2 regions of the Streptococcus pseudopneumoniae IS7493 genome follow, and region 1 is predicted to be linked to the other one. Evidence: predicted binding sites of a transcription regulator. Region 1 holds the regulator's gene; the other holds the start of a gene.
The links. The regulator HrcA, encoded in region 1, represses chaperone genes, less so after heat shock. The targets are predictions, from matches to a motif close to TTAGCACTCNNNNNNNNNGAGTGCTAA.
Positions count from the first base shown of each region.

Region 2: a site for HrcA is predicted at 3,705-3,731, ahead of groES (co-chaperone GroES). Genes of this name have one in related genera too.

Region 1 covers NC_015875.1:1,709,260-1,717,234, reverse strand. The annotation lists gene hsdR (EcoAI/FtnUII family type I restriction enzme subunit R) at 1-1,272, opposite strand, end outside; gene SPPN_RS08805 (DUF2812 domain-containing protein) at 1,879-2,391, shown strand; gene hrcA (heat-inducible transcriptional repressor HrcA) at 2,552-3,586, shown strand; gene grpE (nucleotide exchange factor GrpE) at 3,613-4,137, shown strand; gene dnaK (molecular chaperone DnaK) at 4,613-6,436, shown strand; gene SPPN_RS08785 (hypothetical protein) at 6,438-6,839, shown strand; gene dnaJ (molecular chaperone DnaJ) at 7,118-7,975, shown strand, end outside.
Region 2 covers NC_015875.1:1,838,472-1,846,446, reverse strand. The annotation lists gene SPPN_RS09610 (LiaF transmembrane domain-containing protein) at 1-399, shown strand, start outside; partial or broken gene SPPN_RS12375 (N-acetylmuramoyl-L-alanine amidase family protein) at 641-838, shown strand; gene SPPN_RS09595 (DUF4651 domain-containing protein) at 1,076-1,375, shown strand; gene SPPN_RS09590 (thioredoxin family protein) at 1,372-1,689, shown strand; gene ytpR (YtpR family tRNA-binding protein) at 1,705-2,331, shown strand; gene SPPN_RS09580 (SDR family NAD(P)-dependent oxidoreductase) at 2,373-3,134, shown strand; gene SPPN_RS09575 (single-stranded DNA-binding protein) at 3,211-3,606, shown strand; gene groES (co-chaperone GroES) at 3,762-4,046, shown strand; gene groL (chaperonin GroEL) at 4,062-5,684, shown strand; partial or broken gene SPPN_RS13010 (IS630 family transposase) at 5,814-5,945, shown strand; partial or broken gene SPPN_RS09560 (epoxyqueuosine reductase QueH) at 5,973-6,728, shown strand; gene SPPN_RS09555 (class I SAM-dependent methyltransferase) at 7,175-7,948, shown strand; gene SPPN_RS12365 (Rgg/GadR/MutR family transcriptional regulator) at 7,961-7,975, shown strand, end outside.

The DNA.
Region 1 (7,975 bases):
GTTTTGCTTCATATAATCAGAAACAAACTTGGCAACTCTTTGCGTTCTATCATAAATGACAATGGTTTTGTCAAAATCTTTCCTGCCGTAGTACCTATCTTCTATTAATTGTCCGTTAGCATCAACTTTTCCAGTTTCTGGACGATAACCATCCACATCCACATCTAAATTAATCCTCATAACACGATATGGAGCCAAAAAACCATCCTCGATTCCCTGTTTTAAACTATAAGTATAGATTGGCTCACCAAAGTATTCCGTATTGGAAGCATTCTTGGTTTCTTTAGGAGTAGCGGTCATCCCAATCTGTGTCGCAGAACTGAAATAATCAATCACCTTACGCCAGTTACTGTCTTCCTTAGCTGAACCACGGTGCGCTTCATCAATTATGACTAAATCAAAGAAGTCTTTGTCAAACTTTTGATAATGTGTTTCAGTTCCATCTTCACCAGTTAGTTGCTGATAAAGCCCTAGATAAATTTCAAAAGAATTTAATTTTTCAGGAGCAGTCAAAAGTTTTGGTGTAATTTTCGTCATTACCTTTTCGAATGGCTTAAAGTCTTCAGCCATCGTTTGGTCTACTAAGATGTTTCTATCCGCTAAGAATAAAACTCGTTTAGCCAAACCAGCTTTTCGAAGGCGATGAATAATTTGAAAAGCCATGAACGTTTTCCCCGTTCCTGTTGCCATCACAAACATTACTCGTTTTTGTCCTCTGGCAACTGTTTCAATAGTACGGTTGATAGCTATTTGCTGATAATAGCGTGGCGTTTTCATTGAGAAGGCGTCTGTATAGTATGGAGTTGAGATAGCTTCTGTAATTTCGTACGTCAATCCTTTTTCCTTCGTCATACGAGAAAATAATTCTTCACGAGTAGGGAATTCGTCTAACTCCAGCTCACGTTCTTCTCTCGTGATACGGTCGTGTTCAATAAAGCCATCACCATTCGAAGAATAAACAAATGGAACATCTAAAATCTCTCCGTATTCAATAGCTTGTTGTAATCCTGCTCGAACGCTGTGTTTATTATCCTTTGCCTCAACAATTGCAATTCGAGTTCCAAATTGGTAATACAGTGAATAGTCTGATTTTTTCCCCTCTTTACGACGAGCCTTATCTCCTCTAACCTCAATTCGACCATCAGTGAAGTATTCTTCGTAAGCGATATGCTCACCATTTTTCCATCCTTTGGATACAATAGCAGGAGTGATGAAATTTGCTTTAATATCCTCCTCACTCATTTCTTTCTTAGACTTTATAAACTCAACCATATTGAACCCTCCGCATTTAAAAATCTACTTCTCCATAAAATAAACTATCAGAACAAATTATACTTCTATTATATCATACTTATAAAAATACTCTGCTAAATTGTTGAAAATAAGTATACAATATACTTTAGCATCGAGTCAGATTATCTCCGCACAACACCGCTATTTTTCGCTGTTTTCGGCAGGCGACTTATTATCATTCTATAAGCACTTTCAGTCGGGCTGGTGAGCTATTTTTCAAAAATAAATAATCACATTTAAACATTTTGAAAGTATAAAATATCTACATCAGCCGTTCAAAAACTGGCGTAAATTTTGCTATAATATTTTAGTTTAAATAAAGATTTTTTTATGCCAAAAGGATTTTAACGAGGCGGATGCTTCCTACTCTGCTTCTCTTTTTAGCTCTACTACCGGTTTTCTCAAAGTTTGTCAGTGGAGCTAGTTCTTTCAGTTGGGAAGTATTTTTGATTTTCATAATAGATTGGGTTTTATTGATAGTTTTTGCGGTTCAGATTTCTTATATTTTTTGGAGATTGAGTCAAAAGTGGAAAGAATTATCTAATAAATAACACCAGGCATGTTTTCTAATTTTGGGGTAAGACAATGAATAGCAGAGTAGAATTTCGGATTTTCACCATTGTTGATTTGGACAAGGAAGAAGAGTATTTGCATGAGATGCATTTGAAAGGTTGGAGATATAGAACGGGTCGTTTTGGTTTGTTCTATCTTGACCAATGTCAACCAGACGATGTCATCTACCGTATCTATGATTCTAGATTTCTTAAAAAATATAAGCATGAACTGCAAGATTTTAGAAATAGAGGTTGGGAATTGATAGGAGCAGGTTTTTGTTCGATTCTTCGTAAATCGTCTTCTGATTTACTTCCAGAGGATCAAGTCTATATGAGTAAGGGGCTCAGATGGGAAGTTATGCGATCTAGACTTCGTTCATGTACAGTTGCTTTCTCAGGTGGTTTGGTTGTTTGTATGAGTTTATTTAGAGAAGATCTTTCTATGTCTTTCTTCATTATTTTTGTTTTGTATGCTTTCATGATTTCTTATCTAATCTATGGTTATTTCAGACTAAAAAGGAAATATCGAGTAGATAAACAGTAAGGTTCTAGGTCTTTAGACTGATTTTTAGCACTCTTGGTAAAAGAGTGCTAATTTTTTGAGTTTTTATCTTGACATTCTCTTTTAAGGGTGTATAATAGAATCATAAGTTAGCACTTGAGTGCATCGAGTGCTAATCGATCAGACAGAGAGGAGTGATGAGATGGTTACAGAGCGTCAGCAGGATATTTTAAATCTGATTATTGACATCTTTACCAAAACGCACGAACCTGTCGGATCCAAAGCCTTGCAAGAGTCTATTAACTCTAGCAGTGCTACCATTCGTAATGACATGGCGGCTCTAGAAAAGCAAGGTTTGCTTGAGAAGGCTCATACTTCAAGTGGTCGGATGCCAAGTGTTGCTGGTTTTCAGTACTATGTGAAACACTCACTGGATTTTGACCGACTAGCTGAAAATGAGGTATATGAGATTGTCAAAGCCTTTGATCAGGAATTCTTCAAATTGGAGGATATTCTGCAAGAGGCTGCTAATCTACTGACAGACTTGAGTGGCTGTACGGTAGTGGCACTGGATGTTGAGCCCAGCAGGCAGTGGTTGACAGCCTTTGATATCGTTGTTTTGGGGCAACATACAGCCTTGGCAGTATTTACCCTAGACGAGTCGCGAACGGTTACCAGTCAGTTTCTGATTCCAAGGAACTTCTTGCAGGAAGATTTGCTGAAACTGAAGGCAATCATTCGAGAACGTTTCCTCGGTCACACTGTTCTAGATATTCACTACAAGATTCGGACGGAGATTCCGCAGATTATCCAGCGATACTTTACAACAACGGACAATGTCATTGATCTCTTTGAACACATCTTTAAGGAAATGTTCAACGAAAACATTGTGGTGGCGGGCAAGGTCAATCTCTTGAATTTTGCCAATCTGGCAGCTTATCAGTTCTTTGACCAACCGCAAAAGGTGGCTCTGGAGATTCGTGAGGGATTGCGTGAAGATCAGATGCAAAATGTCTGTGTTGCAGACAGTCAAGAGTCCTGTCTAGCTGACCTAGCGGTGATTAGTAGCAAGTTCCTCATTCCTTATCGGGGAGTTGGAATTCTAGCCATTATCGGTCCAGTCAATCTGGATTACCAACAGCTAATCAACCAAGTCAATGTGGTCAACCGTGTTTTGACCATGAAGTTGACAGATTTTTACCGCTACCTCAGCAGTAATCATTACGAAGTACACTAAGATTGAAATCATTAAAGGAGGCGAACATGGCCCAAGATATAAAAAAGGAAGAAGTAGAAGAAGTTCAAGAAGAGGAAGTTGTGGAAACAGCTGAAGAAACAACTCCTGAAAAGTCTGAGTTGGACTTGGCAAATGAACGTGCAGATGAGTTCGAAAACAAATATCTTCGCGCTCATGCAGAAATGCAAAATATCCAACGCCGTGCCAATGAAGAACGTCAAAACTTGCAACGTTATCGTAGCCAGGACTTGGCAAAAGCAATCTTACCATCTCTTGACAACCTTGAGCGTGCACTTGCAGTTGAAGGTTTGACAGATGATGTGAAGAAGGGCTTGGGGATGGTGCAAGAAAGCTTGATTCACTCTTTGAAAGAAGAAGGAATTGAAGAAATCGCAGCAGATGGCGAATTTGACCATAACTACCATATGGCCATCCAAACTCTCCCAGCAGACGATGAACACCCAGCAGATACCATCGCCCAAGTTTTCCAAAAAGGCTACAAACTCCATGACCGCATCCTACGCCCAGCAATGGTAGTGGTGTATAACTAAGATACAAAGCCCGTAAAAAGCTCGCAGTAAAAATAGGAGATTGACGAAGTGTTCGATGAACACAAGAAAATCTATCTTTTTTACTCAGAGCTTAGGGCGTGTTCGATTCGGCAATTCTGACGGTAGCTAAAGCAACTCGTCAGAAAACGGCAATCGCTATGGCATTTGCCTAGCCTCCTTATTAACTCGTCGTCGAAATAAAATCGATTTCGACTTCTCGTGTCGCAATTTACATAATAGAAAACTTGTCCGAAACGACAATAAACTATGAAGAAAGATAAGAGGCAAGCCGGAGGCTTGCAAGGAAGATATTTCCCGCCGTGGTAAAAGTTTCAGTAGCTTTTGCTACTGAAACAGGGGATTTTTGAGACAATAGGCTCAAAAATAAGTGATGAAATCCCGAAGGGAGTTGCTCACGTCCCCACCACTTAAGGGAAATATCAAAAAGAAAATTAACTAACAAGGAGAAAAACACATGTCTAAAATTATCGGTATTGACTTAGGTACAACAAACTCAGCAGTAGCAGTTCTTGAAGGAACTGAAAGTAAAATCATCGCAAACCCAGAAGGAAACCGCACAACTCCATCTGTAGTCTCATTCAAAAACGGAGAAATCATTGTTGGTGACGCTGCGAAACGTCAAGCAGTTACAAACCCAGATACAGTTATCTCTATCAAATCTAAAATGGGAACTTCTGAAAAAGTTTCTGCTAATGGAAAAGAATACACTCCACAAGAAATCTCAGCTATGATTCTTCAATACTTGAAAGGATACGCTGAAGACTATCTTGGTGAAAAAGTAACCAAAGCAGTTATCACAGTTCCTGCTTACTTCAACGACGCTCAACGTCAAGCAACAAAAGACGCTGGTAAAATTGCTGGTCTTGAAGTAGAACGTATTGTTAACGAACCAACTGCAGCAGCTCTTGCTTATGGTTTGGACAAGACTGACAAAGAAGAAAAAATCTTGGTATTTGACCTTGGTGGTGGTACATTCGACGTCTCTATCCTTGAATTGGGTGACGGTGTCTTCGACGTATTGTCAACTGCAGGGGACAACAAACTTGGTGGTGACGACTTTGACCAAAAAATCATTGACCACTTGGTAGCAGAATTCAAGAAAGAAAACGGTATTGACTTGTCTACTGACAAGATGGCAATGCAACGTTTGAAAGATGCAGCTGAAAAAGCGAAGAAAGACCTTTCTGGTGTAACTTCAACTCAAATCAGCTTGCCATTTATCACTGCAGGTGAAGCTGGCCCTCTTCACTTGGAAATGACTTTGACTCGTGCGAAATTTGACGATTTGACTCGTGACCTTGTAGAACGTACAAAAGTTCCAGTTCGTCAAGCCCTTTCGGATGCAGGTTTGAGCTTGTCAGAAATCGACGAAGTTATCCTTGTTGGTGGTTCAACTCGTATCCCTGCCGTTGTTGAAGCTGTTAAAGCTGAAACTGGTAAAGAACCAAACAAATCAGTAAACCCTGACGAAGTAGTTGCTATGGGTGCGGCTATCCAAGGTGGTGTGATTACTGGTGATGTCAAAGACGTTGTCCTTCTTGACGTAACACCATTGTCACTTGGTATCGAAACAATGGGTGGAGTCTTCACAAAACTCATCGACCGCAATACAACAATCCCAACATCTAAATCACAAGTCTTCTCAACTGCGGCAGACAACCAACCAGCCGTTGATATCCACGTTCTTCAAGGTGAACGCCCAATGGCAGCAGATAACAAGACTCTTGGACGTTTCCAATTGACAGATATCCCAGCTGCACCTCGTGGAATTCCTCAAATCGAAGTAACATTTGATATCGACAAGAACGGTATCGTGTCTGTTAAAGCTAAAGACCTTGGAACTCAAAAAGAACAAACAATTGTCATCCAATCAAACTCAGGTTTGACTGACGAAGAAATTGACCGCATGATGAAAGATGCAGAAGCTAACGCTGAAGCAGATAAGAAACGTAAAGAAGAAGTTGACCTTCGTAACGAAGTAGACCAAGCGATCTTTGCGACTGAAAAGACAATCAAGGAAACTGAAGGCAAAGGATTCGACGCAGAACGTGACGCTGCCCAATCTGCCCTTGATGACCTTAAAAAAGCTCAAGAAGACAACAACTTGGACGATATGAAAGCAAAACTTGAAGCATTGAACGAAAAAGCTCAAGGACTTGCTGTTAAACTCTACGAACAAGCAGCAGCAGCGCAACAAGCTCAAGCAGGAGCAGAAGGCACACAAGCAACAGGAAACGCAGGCGATGACGTCGTAGACGGAGAGTTTACTGAAAAGTAAGATGAGTGTATTGGCTGAAGAATATCTAAAAAATACACGAAAAGTTTATAATGATTTCTGTAATAAAGCTGATAGTTATGAGTCTGCAAAAGATTTTATAGATAATATTCCAGCAGTATATTTGGCTAGGTATAAAGCAATTATTTTAGCTGAGCATGAAAGTTGTGTTAAAAATGATGAGGCGGTAAGGAATTTTGTTACTTCAGTATTGTTGTCAGCGCTAGTATCAGCACTAGTATCAGCAACCATACAAAAACCAGAATTTATAATATCGTTTATAATGGGCATGATTTGGGTTGTCGGTGTATTCCTTCTAATCTATTGGAATTTTATAGCAAATACTAAGAAGAGACAAAAATATATAAATATTTCTGTACTTATAGGATATTTAAAATCAAAATAAAGTTAATTTACTTATTTGCAGAGGTTGCAACCCAGCCTCTGTTTTTCGATAAAAAGGGACGGAATATCATTTGTTTGGGTTTTGTCTCATCAATATGAAAGAAAGGAACAAATGTGTTCAGGGAATTGAACACGGGTTCCCAAATTTCTTACTTAATATAACAGAAAGGAATTGAACCCGACCTAAATTCTCGGAAAAAAGATAAATCTGTCTAGGAGCATCGCTCCAGCGTCAGATTTCCTATTTTTCAGTCGAATTTTACGGTCTTGGTATCTTGTATGAACAATACTGAATTTTATGATCGTCTGGGGGTGTCAAAAAACGCTTCGGCAGACGAGATCAAAAAGGCTTATCGTAAGCTTTCGAAAAAATATCACCCAGATATCAATAAGGAGCCTGGTGCTGAGGAAAAGTACAAGGAAGTTCAAGAAGCCTATGAGACTTTGAGTGACGACCAAAAACGGGCTGCCTATGACCAATATGGTGCTGCAGGCGCCAATGGTGGATTTGGAGGCTTCGGTGGTGGAGCTGGCGGTTTCAATGGGGCAGGTGGCTTCGGTGGTTTTGAGGACATTTTCTCAAGTTTCTTCGGCGGAGGCGGTGCTTCACGCAATCCAAATGCTCCTCGCCAAGGGGATGACCTCCAGTATCGTGTGAACTTGACCTTTGAAGAAGCTATTTTTGGAGCTGAAAAAGAAGTTAAATACAACCGTGAAGCAAGCTGTCGTACATGTAATGGCTCAGGTGCTAAGCCAGGAACCAGTCCAGTCACTTGTGGACGCTGTCATGGTGCTGGTGTCATTAACGTCGATACGCAGACTCCGCTTGGTATGATGCGTCGTCAAGTAACCTGTGATGTCTGTCATGGTCGCGGAAAAGAAATCAAAGATCCATGTACAACATGTCACGGAACAGGGCATGAAAAACAAGATCATAGCGTACATGTCAAAATTCCTGCTGGTGTGGAAACTGGTCAACAAATTCGCCTAGCTGGTCAAGGTGAAGCTGGATTTAACGGTGGACCTTATGGTGACTTGTACGTGGTTGTTTCTGTGGAAGCCAGCGATAAGTTTGAACGTGAAGGAACTACTATCTTCTACAATCTCAACCTCAACTTTGTCCAAGCAGCTCTTGGT
Region 2 (7,975 bases), 130 kb from region 1:
GTCAGCGTACTCACTCATTCTAACAGAACTTGGAACGGGAAAAAATGGTGGTATGATGGTGAAAAGACCATTCTTACAGATAAGGAAGTCGCTTTTGGGACTGGGACTTTCTACAAGCAAAATCAAGAATTGGTAGAAGACCAAGTAGAAGTTGGCTTCGGAAATGCCAAGATATATTACGACAATGCAGAGATTTTAGGAGACACTGCAACCCTGAAAGTAGAAGTTGGTTTTGGCAATGCAGTTATCTATGTTCCCCAACATTGGAGAGTTGATTTGAAGGTGGAAACTTTCTGTGGTGTAGCCAAGGCAGATGCCCCTCTAGCCCCAACCAGCAAAACCTTGATTATCCGTGGAGATGTGGCCTTTGGGAAGTTGGGAATTGTCTACGTTAAATAAAAAATCTTCACTTCAATCATCAAAATAGGCGTACTAAGAGTAGGAAATTGAAGCCTTGCTCTGATTTCAGTTCTATGGTTGTTAGACTTTAAAAAATGAAATGTTGCCTTTAAAAGTTGTATATTTTTCGATATTTTGGCTCTTACGTTTGATGTATCTATGTCCTACAGCGTGGATGATGTAGTGTAAAATGCTTTAAAAAAATGAAGGATATTGGACAGTTTTTTGAACCTTTAATTGCTCAGGAGCCATGAAAGCAAGCGCTTGGGTTTATGACAAGGGAAAATGGTACTATGTAAGTTCTTCTGGTGCCATGATTGCGAATGATTGGGTCAAAGATAATGGCAAGTGGTATGATCTAGCTTCATCAGGTAAGATGCTTCGCAATACCTACACACCTGATGGTTACTACGTTGGCAACTTAGGTGCCTGGCAATAAGAATAATACTCTTCGAAAATCTCTTCAAACCACGTCAGCTTCATCAACAACCTCAAAACACTGTTTTGAGCTGACTTCGTCAGTTCTATATACAACCTCAAAGCAGTGCTTTGAGCAGCCTGCGGCTAGCTTCCTAGTTTGCTCTTAGTATAAGAAGTCCTTTTCCTTAAAGGAAGAGGCTTTTTACTTGCTTTTCTGCTGCTTCCTCATTTGTCCTGAAGCCTTTTTTGTGTTAAAATGAATGGTATGAAAGCTAAAAAAATGTGGATGGCAGGCTTGGCTCTGCTAGGTATCGGAAGCCTTGCTCTTGCTACGAAAAAAGTTGCAGATGACCGTAAGCTCATGAAGACTCAGGAAGAGTTGACAGAGATTGTGCGAGACCATTTTTCCGACATGGGGGAAATTGCGACCCTCTATGTTCAAGTTTACGAAAGCAGTCTGGAGAGCTTGCTTGGTGGCGTCATTTTTGAGGATGGCCGTCATTATACCTTTGTCTATGAAAATGAAGACCTAGTCTATGAGGAGGAAGTCTTATGATACAGCCAGCAAGTTTAGAAGAATTAGCATCTTTAGTGGAAAAAGCGGGCAAGAAGGTCTTCCTTTTTGTGGCAGACTGGTGTGGCGATTGCCGTTATATTTATCCTGTCTTACCAGAGATTGAGGAGACCAATCCAGAGTTCACCTTTATTCGAATGGACCGAGATCAGTATATGGATTTGGCCAAACTCTGGGATGTTTACGGAATTCCTAGCCTTGTTGTTCTAGAAAAGGACAAGGAAATCGGTCGTTTTGTCAATCGCGACCGTAAAAGTAAGGAGCAAATTAACGATTTTTTAGCAGGATTGAAATAGGAGAAAAAGTAAACAATGATTTTTACATATAACAAAGAACATGTCGGTGATGTCCTTATGGTCATCGTGAAAAATAGCGGAGATGCCAAACTGAATGTGGAACGCAAAGGCAAGGTAGCCCGTGTTTTCCTCAAAGAAAATGGGGAAACAGTAGCTTGGAACATTTTTGAGGTTTCGAGCTTGTTTGAAATTGCAGAGCGAGGTCAAGTCTTTTTATCAGATGAGCAAGTCGCTTGTTTGAACCAAGAATTACAGGCGGAAGGTTTTACAGAAGAAATTGTCAATGACAAGGAACCTAAGTTTGTTGTTGGTGAAATTGTTGAGATGGTAGCCCATCCAGATAGTGACCACCTCAACATCTGCCAAGTTGCAGTCGCAAGTGATAAGATCGTGCAAATCGTTGCAGGGGCTCCCAATGCGCGTGTGGGGTTGAAAACCATTGTCGCTCTTCCTGGAGCTATGATGCCCAAAGGCAATCTTATTTTCCCAGGCGAACTTCGTGGTGAAAAGAGTTTTGGAATGATGTGCAGTCCTCGTGAATTGCATCTGCCAAATGCTCCACAAAAACGTGGTATTATTGAATTATCAGAAGACCAAGTTGTCGGAACACCATTCGACCCAGCTAAACACTGGACTGCCTAAGAAGTTGTTAGTATCTGATAGACCAGATAGAAGGAAATAAGATGGCAAAAAATGTAGTGATTACAGGAGCGACATCAGGTATTGGTGAAGCAATTGCGCGTGCTTATCTGGAGCAGGGTGAGAATGTCGTTCTAACTGGACGACGGACAGACAGATTAGAAACTCTTAAGTCGGAGTTTGCAGCATTCTATCCAAATCAAACAGTTTGGACTTTTTCACTAGATGTGACGGATATGGCCATGGTCAAGACTGTCTGCTCCGATATTCTAGAAACGATAGGTCAGATTGATATATTGGTCAATAACGCTGGACTAGCTCTTGGCTTGGCACCCTATCAGGACTATGAAGAGTTGGATATGTTGACCATGCTGGATACCAATGTCAAAGGTTTAATGGCAGTCACTCGCTCTTTCTTGCCAGCAATGGTAAAAGCCAATCAAGGACATATCATCAATATGGGGTCAACCGCAGGAATTTATGCCTATGCTGGTGCCGCTGTTTACTCAGCTACCAAGGCTGCGGTTAAGACCTTTTCGGATGGACTGCGAATTGATACCATCGCAACGGATATCAAGGTGACGACCATTCAGCCTGGAATTGTTGAAACAGATTTTTCTACAGTGCGTTTTCACGGTGATAAAGAACGAGCTGCGACGGTTTATCAGGGAATCGAAGCCTTGCAGGCACCAGACATCGCAGACACAGTAGTCTATGTGACCAGTCAACCTCGTCGTGTTCAGATTACAGATATGACCATCATGGCCAATCAACAAGCGACAGGTTTCATGGTTCATAAAAACTAAAAAATTTTCTCGAAAAGTTACAAATTTCTGTAACTTTTTTTGATTTCCTACGAATAGATAAGTAGGAGGAAAAAATATGTATAATAAAGTTATCATGATTGGACGTTTAACGTCTACACCAGAATTGCACAAAACCAACAATGACAAGTCAGTAGCGCGAGCGACTATTGCAGTCAACCGTCGTTACAAAGACCAAAACGGGGAACGTGAAGCTGATTTTGTTAATATGGTTCTATGGGGCAGACTAGCAGAAACCTTGGCAAGCTATGCAACCAAAGGTAGTCTTATTTCTGTGGATGGAGAATTGCGTACCCGTCGCTTTGAGAAAAATGGTCAAATGAACTATGTGACTGAAGTACTTGTTACTGGATTCCAACTCTTGGAAAGTCGTGCTCAACGTGCCATGCGTGAAAATAATGCAGGTCAAGACTTGGCAGACCTAGTCTTGGAAGAGGAAGAATTGCCATTTTAAGAATTAAAAAGTCTGAGTTGGTCTCAGGCTTTTTATCTTGAGAAAGTCAGACTTTTTTCTTGACTATTTCTGACCAAGTGATACAATAGAATTATGAATTAGCACTCAAGTTCAAAGAGTGCTAATAATATCTATCTCATTATGGAGGAAATCAGATGTTGAAACCATTAGGGGACCGTGTGGTCTTAAAAATAGAAGAAAAAGAACAAACCGTTGGGGGCTTTGTCCTTGCAGGCTCAGCCCAAGAAAAAACCAAAACAGCTCAAGTTGTGGCTACTGGACAAGGTGTTCGTACCTTGAACGGTGACTTGGTTGCTCCAAGTGTTAAAACTGGAGATCGTGTCTTAGTTGAAGCCCACGCAGGTCTTGATGTCAAAGATGGAGATGAAAAGTACATCATCGTAGGCGAAGCTAACATTTTGGCAATCATTGAGGAATAGAAGGAGAAAGTAAGTATGTCAAAAGAAATTAAATTTTCATCAGATGCCCGTTCAGCCATGGTTCGTGGTGTCGATATTCTTGCAGACACTGTTAAAGTAACCTTGGGACCAAAAGGTCGCAATGTCGTTCTTGAAAAGTCATTCGGTTCACCCTTGATTACCAATGACGGTGTGACCATTGCCAAAGAAATCGAATTGGAAGACCATTTTGAAAATATGGGTGCTAAGTTAGTATCAGAAGTAGCTTCTAAAACCAATGATATCGCAGGTGACGGAACTACGACTGCAACAGTCTTGACCCAAGCTATCGTCCGTGAAGGAATCAAAAACGTCACAGCAGGTGCAAATCCAATCGGTATTCGTCGTGGGATTGAAACAGCAGTTGCCGCAGCAGTTGAAGCTTTGAAAAACAACGCCATCCCTGTTGCCAATAAAGAAGCTATCGCTCAAGTTGCAGCCGTATCTTCTCGTTCTGAAAAAGTTGGTGAGTACATCTCTGAAGCAATGGAAAAAGTTGGCAAAGACGGTGTCATCACCATCGAAGAGTCACGTGGTATGGAAACAGAGCTTGAAGTCGTAGAAGGAATGCAGTTTGACCGTGGTTACCTTTCACAGTACATGGTGACAGATAGCGAAAAAATGGTGGCTGACCTTGAAAATCCGTACATTTTGATTACAGACAAGAAAATTTCCAATATCCAAGAAATCTTGCCACTTTTGGAAAGCATTCTCCAAAGCAATCGTCCACTCTTGATTATTGCGGATGATGTGGATGGTGAGGCTCTTCCAACTCTTGTTTTGAACAAGATTCGTGGAACCTTCAACGTAGTAGCAGTCAAGGCACCTGGTTTTGGTGACCGTCGCAAAGCCATGCTTGAAGATATCGCCATCTTAACAGGCGGAACAGTTATCACAGAAGACCTTGGTCTTGAGTTGAAAGATGCGACAATTGAAGCTCTTGGTCAAGCAGCGAGAGTGACCGTGGACAAAGATAGCACGGTTATTGTAGAAGGTGCAGGAAATCCTGAAGCGATTTCTCACCGTGTTGCGGTTATCAAGTCTCAAATCGAAACTACAACTTCTGAATTTGACCGTGAAAAATTGCAAGAACGCTTGGCCAAATTGTCAGGTGGTGTAGCGGTTATTAAGGTCGGAGCCGCAACTGAAACTGAGTTGAAAGAAATGAAACTCCGCATTGAAGATGCCCTCAACGCTACTCGTGCAGCTGTTGAAGAAGGTATTGTTGCAGGTGGTGGAACAGCTCTTGCCAATGTGATTCCAGCTGTTGCTACCTTGGAATTGACAGGAGATGAAGCAACAGGACGTAATATTGTTCTCCGTGCTTTGGAAGAACCTGTTCGTCAAATTGCTCACAATGCAGGATTTGAAGGCTCTATCGTTATCGATCGTTTGAAAAATGCTGAGCTTGGTATAGGATTCAACGCAGCAACTGGCGAGTGGGTTAACATGATTGAAGAGGGAATCATCGACCCAGTTAAAGTGAGCCGTTCAGCTCTTCAAAATGCAGCATCTGTAGCCAGCTTGATTTTGACTACGGAAGCAGTTGTAGCCAATAAACCAGAACCAGTAGCTCCGGCTCCGACAATGGATCCAAGCATGATGGGCGGCATGATGTAAGCTTTCTATAGAAAACAACTTATAAAAAACACAAAAGGAGGGAATGCCTACCCCTCCTTTTTATGCTATTCACTTCTAAATTGATTTGAGCTCTCCTAATTTATATGATAAAATAATACTGTACTAAACAAAAATAAGGCTTTCCAAACATTGGAAGCCGTCATTAATAAGCTTCAAGAAGTTATTCAAGGACTGGAAAAAAGCGTTTTAAAGTCCACTGTCAGCAGACAATGGACAAGGTTGCTTTTTGAAAATGATTGAGTATAAGACTAGAAAAAGGAGAATAACATGATCGATGTAGAAGAAATTCTGAGCAAGATGAACCCCAATCAGAAGATTAATTATGACCGTGTCATGCAGAAGATGGTACAAGTATGAGAGAAAAATGAGCATCGGCCAACCATTCTCATGCATGTTTGCTGCGCCCCTTGCAGTACCTATACCCTAGAATATTTGACCAAGTATGCAGATGTGACCATCTATTTTACAAATTCTAATATCCATCCTAAGGCAGAATACCATAAGCGTGCCTATGTTACTAAGAAATTTGTCAGTGATTTCAATGAGAGGACAGGAGATGTGGTTCAGTACCTAGAGGCTCCCTATGAACCAAATGAATAACGTAAGTTAGTCAGAGGACTGGAAGAAGAGCCTGAAGGTGGCGACCGTTGCAAGGTTTGTTTTGACTACCGACTGGATAAAACAGCGCAAGTGGCTATGGACTTGGGCTTTGACTACTTTGGTTCAGCCTTGACCATCAGTCCTCATAAGAATTCTCAAACCATCAATAGCATCGGAATCGATGTGCAAAAAATTTACACGACCCACTATCTTCCCAACGATTTCAAGAAAAATCAAGGCTACAAACGTTCAGTAGAGATGTGTGAGGAGTATGACATCTATCGTCAATATTATTGTGGCTGCGTCTATGCAGCCCAAGCCCAGAATATTGACCTGGTTCAAGTTAAGAAGGACGCCACAGCATGCTTGTTGGATAAGGATGTTGAGAAAGACTATTCTCATATCAAATTTATAGTAGATTGAAACTAGAATAGTACACCTTTACTTCTAAAACATTGTTAGAAATCGATTTGACTGTCCTTATTTCATTTTACTATACTATTACGAAATTAGATATATAAATGAAAACTTGCCTCAAGGTAGTTTTTTTTGCTAGTAGAAAAGCGATAGACAGAAATTGTTGGACTCTTAAAAAAATGAAGTTTTGCTCAAAAGAGCTTCTTAAATTAAAACGAGCAATTATCAGTTCAAATCTGTTTCAAAAGAAGAACGGATAAATTAATCGATGCTTTGTTTTTGAGTTAGGAAGTTAAGCATGCCAAACTGAGTCGTAGGAATAAATTTCTTTATAGAAATGTGTTACAACTCTGCTATAACGGAATATTCCTTTTTTGCATTTATACAACTTATTTAACACTATCTTTATTCTTGTGATATAATGTCAAATTATAGAGTGGAGGTCGTTTAAAATGATTGATAAAGTAATTGAACAATATAAAAGTCATGATAATCTTGATATTCGAGTAGAATTGCATAAGAAGTATTCAAAAAATAAATTGGGATTTAATAATTGGATATTTTCTAACTACCAAATCACTGATGAAGTAAAGGTTCTAGAATTAGGATGTGGTACAGGAGAACTGTGGAAAAGCAATAGTGATTCTATAGATAAAATGAAGCAGTTGATTGTTACAGATTTTTCTAAAGATATGGTAAAATCAACGAAGTCAGTGATTGGAAATAGAGACAATGTCAACTATGAGATAATGGATATTCAAAAGATTTCTTTTGAGAATGAAACGTTTGATATTGTTATTGCTAATATGCTTCTACATCATGTGAATGATATTCCTAGAGCGCTATCTGAGGTGAATAGAGTCTTAAAAACAGGAGGTGTTTTTTACTGTGCTACATTTGGTGAAAATGGAGTTGTAGATTATTTGGCAAATTTATTTAAAGATGAGGTTAATCAAGATTTAGAAAATAAAACGTTTACTTTACAAAATGGTAAAAGGTACCTGAGTAGGTGTTTTAACTCTGTCGATACATTACTCTATGATGATGAGTTACAGGTAACTAGTATAGATGACCTAGTTAAATACATCCAATCGTTTAAAGGAATTTCAGAAATAGGTTCACTAGAAGAGGAAATAATACGTAAAAGATTGGAAACTGAGTTTAATAATGGTATGTTGATCATTCCTAAAGAATATGGTATGTTTATCGCTCGAAAAGAAAGTTAAGGGAATGAAAGTGTGAAAAATTACGGA